Regions from separate parts of the Rummeliibacillus sp. JY-2-4R genome, predicted to be linked through region 1. Evidence: predicted binding sites of a transcription regulator. Region 1 holds the regulator's gene; each other region holds the start of a gene.
What was found. The regulator CtsR, encoded in region 1, represses protease genes until heat stress. The targets are predictions, from matches to a motif close to ATGGTCAATAAAGGTCAAACA.

Region 1 (4,604 bases):
ATTGATTAGTTTCTGTATTATCTAATTGCAAATGTTCTCTTATAATAGATGCACGGTACACATCTCTTTCATTTGCTTTGAGCGTTGTGCCTGCATGCTGCTGTAAAAAGCCCGGTTGCATAATTAACATACATTCGTTTAAAACTCGATCAGGAATAGTTGGTATTAGTCCTAAATCTATACCCAATCTGACATTTGATAAACAGTTTGCTGCTTCTTCGCTCGATAGGATTCTAGCGTATTTTAAGACTCCTAATGAGCGGTTTAAACGGTCAGATACAGCAATGGATGCGTGTTCCAATAACGCTCTCCGTGCACTTACTTCCTTTTGGATAATTTGTTCAGCCACACTTTGCAAATCTAAAATGATATCTTCTTCAGGTTTGCCAAGTGTAATTTGATTCGAAATCTGATAGTAATTTCCAACTGCCTCAGTACCTTCTCCGTAAATACCTCTTACAACCATTCCAAGACGTGCCATTGTATTAATTAGTGGGCCCATTTGGTTAGTCACCGTTAGAGCTGGTAAATGCATCATGACCGATGCCCTAAGGCCAGTTCCTGTATTCGTTGGACAACTAGTTAAATAGCCAAATGAATCATCAAAAGCATAAGGTAACTTTTTTTCTAGCAAACGATCTACTTCATCCGCAAAACGATAAGCTTTATCTAGTTGAAGTCCAGGTTGCAATGATTGAATTCGGATATGATCCTCTTCATTTATCATAATACTAATCGTTTCGTCTTCTGATACTAGGATTGAACCAGATTTTGTTTTATTTGCAAGTTGGGGACTTATTAAATGTTTTTCCACTAACACCTGCCTTTGCAAGGAAGGCATATCATGAAGAGAAAAATAGGAAAATGGAATATCAAACTTGTTATCCCCATCGATTAAAGCGCTTGAAACCATTTTATCTATTTGTAATGATTCTTCATCGGAAAAGGCCCTTGGAAAGCGATAACCTGTTAAATTTCTTGCAAGTCTTATGCGTGTACTCATAACGATATCGCCATAATCAATATCACCTCGCATCCAAAGAGGTGGTTTACTTTGTAGGAAGTGTTCAATGTTCAACTATTACTCACCTCCCAAAAGCTTTTGTTCAAGTGCTCGAACATGATCTCTTAAACTTGCTGCATCTTCAAAACGTTCCTCTTCTATTGCTACTTTCATATCTTGGCGCAAAGCCTCAATTTGACGCTTAACTTGATAGCTTTCATTAATCGATCCTGGTACTTTTCCTATGTGTTCGGTAGCACCATTATGCAAACGTTTAAGCACTTGCGGAAGTTGTTCTTTAAAAGTTTCATAACACGTAGGACAGTTGAATTTTCCTTCCTCTAGAAATTGCCGGTATGTCATACCACATTGTGGACAGCTTTCATTTTGCACTTTGGTTTGTGGCTTACTTATTGGTACTGCTTGAACAGACCAACTTGACGTTCCAAACAAATTTGAAAATAGCTTCTGCATTGCATTTGAGTTTTCATCTGAATCGAGGTTCAAGTGAAAGTGATCCAGATGTTTGTTGCATACATCACAAAAGTTTCTAGTGACCTTTTTGCCGTTTTTCATCTGTGTTACTGTGATTGTTGCGGGTCTCTGTTTACAATTTTCACAAATCATCCTTGCACCTCTTTAACTTTGCTTGTTATATTTCAATGTAAGTAACATTGCGTGCAATATTCGTGCACGTAATTCATCTCTTTCAGGTAAATTAATGCACAGCACTGAACGATCTAGGGCCGCAACCATCAACTTTGCTTCCCGGCGAGTAATTACATTTTCATCAATCAAGCGGAATATAAAATCTTGTGACGCTGTTTGAGGAATTGTATCACCAACTTGTTGCAAAATTTCATCAATTAACTCTGCTTCTGAATTAGCCTTCACACGTAATATTCGAATATAACCGCCTCCACCACGTTTGCTTTCAACTAAATAACCACGTTCAGCAGTAAATCTGGTATTAATAACATAATTTATTTGCGATGGTACACATTGAAATTTATCTGCAATTTCGCTTCGCTTAATTTCAATATGTCCTTTACCACCTAATTCAATAACTTCCTTCAAATACCCTTCTATAATGTCAGAGATATTTCGCAACTTAGTCCACCTCACTCAGAAATCACTGACTTTGACTATCTTTGACTATATTATATATGGCATTAAATAATGACGCAAATATTCTGCATTTCCCTGCTGAATAACTTATTTAATGATATCTGGCTTAAGCGGCTAGAACCTGTCGAGCGCCTTCAGCACTTATACAAAAAAGCACACCGCTAGTTGCAGTATGCTCACTTATTAACTGATTAAATCCATTTTCCAACAATCGGATACTCCCAATTCTCATCTTTTAACGCATTTACAATCCCTATAATCGGAACAATTATACCCATAAGACCGAATATAATAAGCATGGGAATTCCAATTATCGCCAAAACTATAGTTAAAGTTAGAAAACCACCAATGCCAACTAATAACCACATGACAAATTGGAATAATAACGCTTGAATTGATAAACGTTTAACTTCCTCGTTGTTAATAAATACAAAGAAAAGAATTGGTACCAAACATGGAGCAAAAAAAGCACTCGCATGCAGTATTACCTTCACTCCTTTTTCCTCCACAACTAATCACTCTCTTTCATTTCATTCAACCTTATGTTATAGCTAATTTACGTTTACCAATCCGAATAGTTTCATCCTTTGGAAAGAAAATTCTAAACTTACATATTGGAACATCCCACTCAAGTTTTGCGTCTTGTTTAATAACATATTTGCAAGGGGGATTTTCTCTTATGAAAAAAATGCTATTGTTGATAGGAACAATATTGCTATGCTTAGTTGTTTTTGTCGGTATGCCATACTGCATGTTAAAAAGCTCCCTACTGCAAAATTGTAATGAACAAAAAGCTACGTGTACTAAAACAATCCAACATAAACTAACTCGCATTTCACAAGAACACTATAGTTCGCGGGATTCTAATATATTTACTAAAGTTTCAACTAAACATTTCATTGGAGACTGGATTCCTAATCACTAATTTAAATGGCTATCTTAAGAAGTGTAAATTACTTATTTCTTACTTTAGGGTAGCCATTTTACTTACACTAAATCGAAGACGCATGAATAGAGAAAAATCATGACACCTCTATCATTTTGTGAGAATATAGACATAACAACAGTTGAAATGAGGAGTAGCTATGATTCGAACACTTGGGGTGACAAATGACCAACAACTTATCATGGATTTTCCATTGGAGGAAATTAAACAAGGAAAGTTTGATTGGTATTGGGTGGACTTTGAAAAGCCAAGTGCTACAGAAGATGTTCTATTAGATCAATTCTTTCATTTCCATCCACTTGCTATCGAAGATTGTTTAATGCGTTTACAACGTCCAAAATTAGATTATTACGATGATTATCATTTTCTCGTTGCTCATAAGATTAACGAAGAAACTTTCGAAGCAGAAGAAGTAAACTTATTTGTATCTCCTAATTTCGTCGTAACTTACCATAAATCATTTGTTCCAGAATTTGACGTCGTTCGCAAACGTTTAATGAGTCGTCCACAGACATGGGAACGAGGAACACTTTTTGTAATGTACCAGGCAATCGATAAAATAGTGGATAGTTATTTTCCGATGGTATACAACATTGAAGATCATTTAAATGAAATTGAAGACCAACTAAATTATCAAAACAGTACAAAATCTATGAGATATGTTTTTGATTTAAGAAGTGATTTACTTCATATAAGAAGAACAATTTTACCTATGCGTGATTTACTTTATAGAATTTTAAACTCCTATCGATTTCATCTAGACGATCAAGAGCGTGTTTATTTTGGGGATATTCATGACCATTTAGTTAAGTTAACTGAAATGGTAGAATCCAATCGTGAACTAACCGCAGATATGCGTGATAGCCATATGTCTGTTAACGCTAGCCGCATGAATGGTATTATGATGATTTTAACTATTATTTCATCGATTTTCATTCCTTTAACTTTTATCGCCGGAGTATATGGTATGAACTTTAAAAACATGCCCGAGCTTGAGTGGCATTATGGCTATTTTGTCATCCTATTTATTATGATAACTATCGCTGTTTCAATGGTTTCTTGGTTCAAACATAAAGGCTGGTTTGACTTATTCAAACCATAAGACCTGTTAAAAAGTAACCAACCATTATTAATAATATATTAGAAAGCGCACGTTTTAATGCTAGTTTATTTAACATTAAAACGTGCGCTTTTAATGTATTACACAAGACAGCTACAATGGGCATTGCACCCTGAATTCATTCACAATCCTTGAAGGTAAAGTTAACCTTTATTTTCAATTTTAACTTTAGTTATTTTTACCCAATAATACATAAATTATTTTATAATCAATTTGTTCTAAAAATATAAATTATTTAATGACAATTTACACATTTATAATGATAAAATAAATTATAAAATTTTCTAACAATAGAATGGAGCAATTATTATGGCACTTTGGTCTATTAAAAGTAAAAAAAGTGAAGAGTATTTCAAAATTGATCAATATATTGATCAAGTAAAATTAGACTTATCTAAGCACCCTGA
Region 2 (4,604 bases), 700 kb from region 1:
ATTCGTGAAATGAGCCGTGTATTAAACGTTCATGGTAAAGTCTTGCCAGCAGCAAACCAACGACTTACCCTCCTAGCAGAATTAGAAGATGGTAGGATTGTTCAAGGTGAATCGAAAATTCCAACATATAATTCCCGTATTAAACGAGTATTTTTGTCACCACCTGATGTATTAGCTTTACAAGATGCAGTAAACGCAATCGAAAATGCTGATATCATTATTATTGGTCCAGGAAGTTTATACACTAGCATACTACCGAATCTGTTAGTGGAAGGGATTCAAAAAGCCATCCTCGAAGCAAGTGGGCATAAGATTTATATCTGTAATTTAATGACTCAAGCTGGTGAGACATCAAACTATTCAGCCGCAGATCACGTGCAAGCGCTTTACGACCATGTTGGTACGAATTTTATTCAAACCATTTTAATAAATGATGAAGAAGTACCACAAGCGATTAAAGATGCTTATATTAAACAATCGGCGGAGCCTGTTAAATTTGATATAGAACGCTTGGAAGAAATGGGATTAGAAGTAATAAAAAAAGACATTGCTAATATTTGTAATGGCGTTGTAAGACATGAAACGAATCATGTCGCAAAATGGATTGTAGAATATGCGACAAATTATCAACAAAAGAAGCAATCTCCGTCAAATTAGCGTAAAATAGATATGATAGAGAGGGGGAATCGGTATGTCATTTGCTTCAGAAACAAAAAAAGAACTAACACAATTTGAAGCAAAAGATAAAAGCATTAAATCAGAGCTATCTGCCCTAATCCGAATGAATGGTTCTCTGTCATTTACTAATCGACAATTAAGTCTTGATGTTCAAACAGAAAACGCAGCGATTGCTCGTAGAATGTATACTAATATCAAAAAACTATATAACTATCGTATTGAGCTTCTTGTACGAAAGAAAATGAGGCTCAAGAAAAATAATGTTTACATTTGTCGCGTGAGAGAAGGTGCAAAAGAATTACTAGAAGAATTACATATTCTATCAGGTAATTTTCTATTTAACCATACCATCGCCAAAGAGTTAATCGGAACTACGGAAAATAAAAAAGCATATTTGCGTGGGGCTTTTTTAGCAGGAGGCTCAGTCAATAATCCAGAAACATCCTCTTACCATTTAGAAATTTATTCTTTATATAAGGAACACGGGGAAGCGTTGATGGATTTGATGAACCAATTTGATCTCAATGCTAAAACGATTGAACGGAAAAAGGGATTTGTCACTTATCTTAAAGAAGCAGAGAAAATTTCAGATTTTCTAAGTCTTGTTGGTGCACACCAAGCCATGCTGAAATTTGAAGATGTTCGAATTGTACGAGATATGAGAAATAGTGTCAATCGATTAGTTAACTGTGAAACAGCCAATTTGAACAAAACAATCGGAGCAGCTATTCGTCAAGTAGACAATATACGCTTTATAGATAACGCAATTGGTATTGAACAATTACCAGAAAAATTGCGTGAAATAGCAAGATTAAGGGTAGAATATCAAGAAGTTACATTAAAAGAACTCGGTGAAATGGTATCAACTGGGGTTGTTAGTAAATCTGGTGTAAACCATCGCCTAAGAAAAATTGACGAAATCGCTGATTCACTAAGACGTGGAGAAAAAGTAAAAGTATAAATAATAAAATCAACACGTTTTATGTGATTATTCTTAGTAAGTAGTTATATATATAATTTCCTATTATATAAGGGGGAGCAATCGTGGTAGAAAAACAAGTAGTAGTAAAATTAAAATCAGGCTTACAAGCAAGACAAGCTGCCTTATTTGTACAAGAAGCAAATCGCCATACAGCTGACGTATTCCTTCAAAAAGACGATAAAAAAGTTAACGCCAAAAGCATTATGGGGATTATGAGCTTAGCGATTGCAAGAGGAACATCTGTTATCTTAAGTGCAGAAGGAAATGATGAAGAACAAGCTTTAGAAAAACTTGCTGGCATCATTGAAAACGAAGAATAAAAATAAATAAGACGGGATATGGAGCAATTACGTTGTTCCATATCCCGTCTTTTGTTTTATAACGATTATTTGTTAAGTTCGTTACGTTCCATAATGTGGTCGATTAAACCATATTCTTTTGCTTGTAAAGCAGTCATGTAGTTATCACGATCTGTGTCTCGTGAGATAACATCAATTGGTTGACCTGTACGTTCAGAAAGAATAGCATTTAGTTTTTCACGTGTTTTTAAGATATGTTTTGCAGCAATTTCAATTTCAGTTGCTTGACCTTGTGCACCACCTAGAGGTTGGTGAATCATTACTTCACAGTTTGGTAAGGCATAACGTTTGCCTTTTGTACCAGCAGTAAGTAAGAATGATCCCATAGAAGCACACATACCCATACCAACTGTTTGTACATCTGGTTTAATGAATTGCATTGTATCATAAATTGCCATACCAGCTGTTACACTACCACCAGGAGAGTTGATATAAAGGAAGATGTCTTTTTCAGGATCTTCTGCTTCAAGGAATAATAATTGTGATACAACGGCATTTGCAACATTGTCATCAATTGCACTTCCAAGCATAATAATGCGGTCTTTTAGTAAACGTGAGTAAATATCATAAGCACGTTCACCGCGGTTTGTTTGTTCAATAACTGTAGGAATTAAATTCATGTGAATAGCCTCCTCAAATTTAATAAAGTAATTTCGTTTTCCATTTGCTGAAATTAACTATATTTCAGCTGTAACTTAATGATACACATGATGGTCAGTAAAGGTCAAATGTTACGATTGTTTTTTTATAGTATTGAATTGTTCTTGATTAATTTGTATAATAGATTAGTCGCAAATAATTATTTGCCCACGTAGTTTAACGGATAAAACATAAGATTCCGGTTCTTAGGCTGGGGGTTCGATTCCCTCCGTGGGCGTACTTAAAAACAAAACGCAAGCCCTTACGAAAAGAGCTTGCATAAAATATGGGGGATTTCAAAATAATTATAACCAGTTTTTTCCTTAAACAATCAACCTCTAATCATTTTTTGATTAGAGGTGTTTTTTTGGATTTTTTTAAATGATTGTATCAAAGTTACGAAGAATAAACTTATATTATTTTTATTTATTGTCAAAACTGTCTTTAACAAAAAATGTTAGAGGTTTTTAATTATGAAAAATGATGGAAAAATAAGTATATTACATGTCATATTTCTGACGATGACGTTTATTGGGTTGAAAAATCATGTCACCATAATTCCGTCTATATTAAAAACAGCTGGAAGAGATGGATGGGCATCCGTTTTATTAGGTACATTTGTAATATCAATATGGTTGTTTCTATTAGTTTTTGTTCATAATAAATCTAAGCAAGAGCCAATTAAAGATTGGTTAAAACAAAAAATAGGGAAAGTTGGCTCATCCATTGTTCTATATATGACAGCAATTTACTTAATGATACTTGCTGCTTTTACAATGAGAGAAGCTTTACTTTGGATTAATACAACTTTTCTACCTAAGACGCCCATTGTATTTTTATTAGTCATATATTCAGCATTGATTATTTTTCTTGTGGCATCAGGGTTACAAACAATTGTGATTGTAAATGTATTTGTACTATTGGGAGTAGTTACTTTTGGCTTTCTTGTGGCATTTGTAAATTTACAAGTGAAAGAATTTGAACTATTACGTCCGTTTTTTGAACATGGATTTAAACCAGTGTTAATGGGATCAATCTATCCTGCTTCGGGATATATCGAATTATTGCTGATTCTATTTCTACAACATCGAATCAGTCATCGTATTAAATGGCATCACTTTGCGATCATGCTATTCATCATAACTGGTTTAACGATGGGACCACTAGTAGGGGCAATAACTGAATTTGGACCATCGGAAGCATCGAAGCAGAGATATCCGCCTTATGAAGAATGGGGTCTAGCGACAATTGGACGCTTTATTGAACATATAGATTTCTTCTCTATTTATCAATGGCTAACAGGAGCATTTATAAGAATAGGGCTAATCTTATATATATGTTCAGAATTATTGAATTTGTCAGAGGACAAAAAGAAAATATGGAAATATATTGCCCCGCCATTTCTATTTATTTGTTTATCGTTGATTCTTATAAGAGATAACTTATTTTTGAAGATTAACGGGAGCTATTTCCTGATGAGTACCTTGGGCTTCTTTTTCATATTATCTATAATCCTAGTGACTGTTTCTTTGATATCTAAAAAATCAAATTCTAAAGATCAGAATCAATATATGAATCAAAATCAGAATCAAAATCAGAATCAATATATGAATCAAAATCAAAATCAGAATCAAAAACAGAATCAAAATCAAAATCAGAATCAATATATGAATCAGAATCAAAATCAGAATCAAAATCAGAATCAATATATGAATCAAAATCAGAATCAAAATCAAAATCAAAATCAGAATCAAAATCAAGAACAGTATCAAAATCAAGATCAGTATCAAAGCCAAAATATAAATCAATACCAAAGTCAAAATCCAGGTCAAAATATAATACAATATCAAAATAAAAATCACTATCAAAATCAAGGTCAAAATATAAATCAAGATCAAGGTCAAAATCAGGGGCAAAATCAAAATCAGTATCAAAATCCAAATATA
Region 3 (4,604 bases), 840 kb from region 1:
AAAAAGGTGAAATAGTATATGAAGGAAAACCATTGAAAAAGATTGGTTTGACCAACTACCGCAATAAATATGTATCAATTGTATTCCAATCCTATAACTTACTTCCGTATATGTCAGCAGTAGATAATATCGTATCTGCAATGGAAATTACTCGAAGTACGCAAGTAAACAGGAAGGATTATGCATTGTCCATGCTAAAAAAAGTGGGAATCACAAAGAAAATGGCGCAAAAAAATGTGCAACATCTTTCGGGGGGGCAACAACAGCGAGTGGCAATCGTTCGTGCGATGTGTTGTGATGCAAAACTAGTTGTTGCAGACGAACCAACAGGAAATTTGGACGAAAGAAATTCCTTAGAAATTATAAAATTATTTAAAGAACTAGCACATGAGCAAGATAAATGCGTCATCGTGATTACGCATGAAAGAGAAATTGCCAATCAATGTGATATAGTCCTTGAATTGAAAAATAAAAAATTCAACCAACTGCAGCTTCAACATTAATGTAAAGAATTATTATATAGAAAAAACACAAAAGCTTGGTCGCATATAAAGTTGCGTACCAAGCTTTTTGAATAGTTATTTTGTAGTTGGGTATATATAGTATGTCTATTAATCAATACGACAAACGCTCACAGGGCAGTTTTCACATTCACATGCTTCTTTTAAATAGTTTAATTTATGAACAGTTATGATGCCTTTGTCAAATGATAATATAGTCAATTTTTTTAATTCATGGAGCATTCGATTGATGACTTCACGGCTAGTTGCACACATATTTGCGAGTGCTGTATTGGTTAAAGGATAGTTGATTACAATATCTCCATTTTCCTGAGGAATGCCGTAAGTATTCGTTAATCGAATAATGGTAGAGTATAGAGCACCTTTTTTCCCATACAATAATAGATCGCGGAGTTTTGTCTGTGATTTTAAGTTTTGAAGTTGTAACCATTTAATACATTCTATTAAAACTTGGGGTTCTTGACTTAGATACATTTCAAAATGTTTTTTGTCCAGTGTCAGAATGATTGAGGCTTCTAAGGCTTTTGCAGTGTATGGATAGTTATCTGTATTACTTAAAATAATTCCATCGCCAATACAGTCGTTTTGATCACAAATACGAAGCGTTAATTCTTTTCCACTGACTGTTTCTTTGGATACCATTACTTTTCCAGAAACTACGAAGAAGATTTCCTTTGTAGGTTCTCCTTCTAAACATAAATGGCTCCCCTTTGAAACTTTCAGTGTAGAACCATTATTTTTAAAAATCTCTCTTAATTTAAATGGGAATGGCTCAATTTCATGGAAAGATTCCACAATCATCTCAACACCTGCTTATATTTTTGTTCATTATAACATAGTGATTTCGAATTAGTGGAAAGGTTTAAAATTGTCACACTTCGTTTGAAAATAGGTATTATTTATTTTCTCTATAATAATTATGTAACAGAAAAGAAGATGAGAATAATAGGAGAAAACACATATTTCATTTCAGATTGTAACCAAATATTGAATATGGAAGAGAGATAATGATTAGTCAAAAAAGGTCAAACAAATCGCTTTACTTTTAAAATAGATGGAACTATAATGTAATTAATCGAAAGGTCAAAAAAGGTCAAACAAAGGAGTTAGATCTTATGCAAATGCAAATGAATAACGAAGAACAAAAAAGTCCATTAGAACAATTCGGACGTAATTTAGTAGAAGAAGTTAAAAAAGGAAAAATGGATCCTGTTATTGGTCGAGATCAAGAAATTCGAAATGTCATTCGTATCTTATCTCGGAAGACAAAAAACAATCCTGTTTTAATAGGTGAGCCAGGGGTAGGTAAAACAGCTATTGTAGAAGGGCTTGCACAACGTATTGTGAAAAAGGATGTTCCGGAAGGTTTAAAGGATCATCTGATTTATGAATTAGATATGAGTGCTTTGATCGCAGGAGCAAGTTTCCGTGGTCAATTTGAAGAACGTTTAAAAGGTGTTTTAAAAGAAGTGAAAGAAAGTGAAGGTCGTATTATTTTATTCATCGATGAAATTCATACGATTGTAGGAGCCGGAAAAACAGATGGTGCGATGGACGCTGGAAATATGTTAAAACCAATGTTAGCTCGTGGTGAACTTCACTGTATCGGGGCTACAACTTTAGATGAATATCGTATGTATATTGAAAAAGACCCTGCACTTGAACGTCGGTTCCAACAAGTTTTAGTTCGTGAACCTTCCATTGAAGATACGATTTCTATCTTGCGTGGTTTAAAAGAAAGTTTTGAACTGCACCATGCAGTTAAAATTCATGACCGAGCAATTGTTGCTGCAGCAGAACTTTCTAATCGCTATTTAACTGAACGATTCTTACCAGATAAAGCAATTGATTTAATCGATGAGGCGTGCGCGATGATTCGTACGGAAATCGATTCTATGCCACAAGAATTAGATGAAGTGACACGCCGACAAATGCAATTAGAAATTGAAGAGCAAGCATTAATGAAAGAAAAAGATGAGGCAAGTAAAAAACGCCTTGTTGCGCTACGTGAGGAATTAGAAAAATTAAAAGAATCTTCAAAAGCTATGAAAGAACAATGGGAGTCTGAAAAATCCTCATTGCACAGAATACAAGAAAAAAGAGAAACTTTAAATAAATATCGCCGTGAATTAGAAGAAGCAGAAAACCAATACGATTTAAACAAAGCAGCAGTTCTTCGTCATGGTAAAATTCCTGAACTTGAAAAAGAGTTACATGAATTAGAAAACTCACTTCAAGAAGGAAATGAAACACGTCTTTTACGAGAAGATGTAACATCAGAAGAAATTGCTTCCATCGTTTCAAGATGGACAGGTATTCCAGTAACAAAATTAGTAGAAGGCGAACGCGAAAAATTATTGCATTTAAAAGATACTCTACACGAACGTGTAGTAGGACAAGATGATGCAGTACGTTTAGTAACAGAAGCAGTATGGCGTGCTCGAGCAGGTATTCAAGATCCAAACAAACCAATTGGCTCATTTTTATTCTTGGGACCAACTGGTGTAGGGAAAACAGAGTTAGCAAAAGCATTAGCTGCACAACTATTCGATTCTGAAGATCACTTTATCCGTATCGACATGTCAGAATACATGGAAAAACATAGTGTATCTCGTCTTGTCGGAGCACCTCCAGGCTATATCGGTTACGAAGAAGGTGGTCAATTAACAGAAGCTGTGCGTCGTAATCCATATTCAGTAGTTTTATTAGATGAAATCGAAAAAGCGCATCCAGATGTAGCAAATATTTTACTACAAATTTTGGATGATGGCCGTATTACAGATAGTCAAGGTCGTACAGTAAACTTTACGAATACTGTAGTAATCTTAACTTCTAATATTGGCTCAAATTATTTAATGGAAATCAAAGACCAAGAAAATGAACACGCAGTTGAAGATTTAGTCATGGCTGCATTAAAACAACATTTCAAACCAGAACTATTAAATCGTCTAGATGACATTATCATGTTCCATTCATTATCAAACGATCAATATTATGAAATTGCAAAGAAATATGTTGCGTTACTACAAAAACGCGTTGGTGAACAAGAAATTGAATTACAAGTGGAAGATGATGTCTTGCAATGGGTGATAAAAGAAGGTGTAGATCCTGCATTTGGCGCAAGACCACTACGTCGCTTCGTACAACGTCATATCGAAACACTCGTTGCCAAAGAACTACTAAAAGGTGAAGCGGTGGCTGGAGATAAAGTAATCGTCTTTATGAATGGCGATCAAACAGCTGCACGTGTAGAAAAATCAAATAGCTAATTTAAATTCAGCCGCAATAGTATGTATATTGCGGCTGTTTATTTTATAAAAGAAAAAATCCTGCCACTAAATGGGGCAGGATTTTAATTATTCTTGATGACCAATTTCTTTAGGTGAATCTTTTGGAATTACTGCATCAACGATTAATAATAATACAGAAATAACAAGTGAAATCCATAAGCCTTTTGTGAAAGCTGGGCCATCTAATGGTACATTGTTGATGGAGCTGACAACATAGTTTAATGTAGAAACTAATAGTGCAGACCAAATAACTAACATAATATATCTCATTTATTTCACCTCTAACTTACTTTTCTACCTATACTATAATATCACACAAAACCTCTAAATTAAAACAAACTTTTAAAGAGGTAAATGGCAAAGTGATGAAGAATTATTGAAATGAAAACAATAATTCGTTATAATTAAGACCAGATACTAATAATTGATAATAAAAGAAGAGAGGCGCTACCTCATGAATGCTGGTATTATTGGAGTAGGAAGATGTGTCCCAGAAAAGGTTATAACAAATTTTGACCTTGAAAAAATGATGGACACTTCAGATGAATGGATTCGCACTCGTACGGGAATTGAGCAAAGACATGTAGCAAGTGATGATCAAAATACATCAGACATGGCATTCGAAGCTGCAAAGAAGGCAATAGAAAATGCAGGTATTACTGCTGAACAAGTAGGTTTAATCCTTGTAGCAACTGTAACACCTGATACGCCATTTCCAAGTGTAGCTTGTATGATTCAAGAAAAGCTAGGCGCAACAAAAGCAGCTGCGATGGATATCTCAGCAGCTTGTGCA

Region 2: clpP (ATP-dependent Clp endopeptidase proteolytic subunit ClpP) is a predicted target of CtsR. The motif match lies at 2,730-2,750, and genes of this name have one in related genera.
Region 3: ACWV26_RS03400 (ATP-dependent Clp protease ATP-binding subunit) is a predicted target of CtsR. The motif match lies at 1,601-1,621, and genes of this name have one in related genera.

The regions. Positions count from the first base shown of each region.
Region 1 is NZ_CM132623.1:3,942,977-3,947,580, forward strand. It holds gene ACWV26_RS19465 (protein arginine kinase) at 1-1,078, opposite strand, end outside; gene ACWV26_RS19470 (UvrB/UvrC motif-containing protein) at 1,082-1,510, opposite strand; gene ACWV26_RS19475 (CtsR family transcriptional regulator) at 1,643-2,113, opposite strand; gene ACWV26_RS19480 (DUF4870 domain-containing protein) at 2,323-2,640, opposite strand; gene corA (magnesium/cobalt transporter CorA) at 3,217-4,179, shown strand; partial or broken gene ACWV26_RS19490 (protoglobin family protein) at 4,507-4,604, shown strand, end outside.
Region 2 is NZ_CM132623.1:3,241,302-3,245,905, reverse strand. It holds gene ACWV26_RS15890 (gluconeogenesis factor YvcK family protein) at 1-657, shown strand, start outside; gene whiA (DNA-binding protein WhiA) at 692-1,639, shown strand; gene ACWV26_RS15880 (HPr family phosphocarrier protein) at 1,723-1,980, shown strand; gene clpP (ATP-dependent Clp endopeptidase proteolytic subunit ClpP) at 2,046-2,639, opposite strand; tRNA gene ACWV26_RS15870 (tRNA-Arg) at 2,825-2,896, shown strand; gene ACWV26_RS15865 (GerAB/ArcD/ProY family transporter) at 3,132-4,604, shown strand, end outside.
Region 3 is NZ_CM132623.1:738,059-742,662, forward strand. It holds gene ACWV26_RS03390 (ABC transporter ATP-binding protein) at 1-503, shown strand, start outside; gene ACWV26_RS03395 (Crp/Fnr family transcriptional regulator) at 612-1,322, opposite strand; gene ACWV26_RS03400 (ATP-dependent Clp protease ATP-binding subunit) at 1,637-3,790, shown strand; gene ACWV26_RS03405 (YjzD family protein) at 3,878-4,081, opposite strand; gene ACWV26_RS03410 (beta-ketoacyl-ACP synthase III) at 4,266-4,604, shown strand, end outside.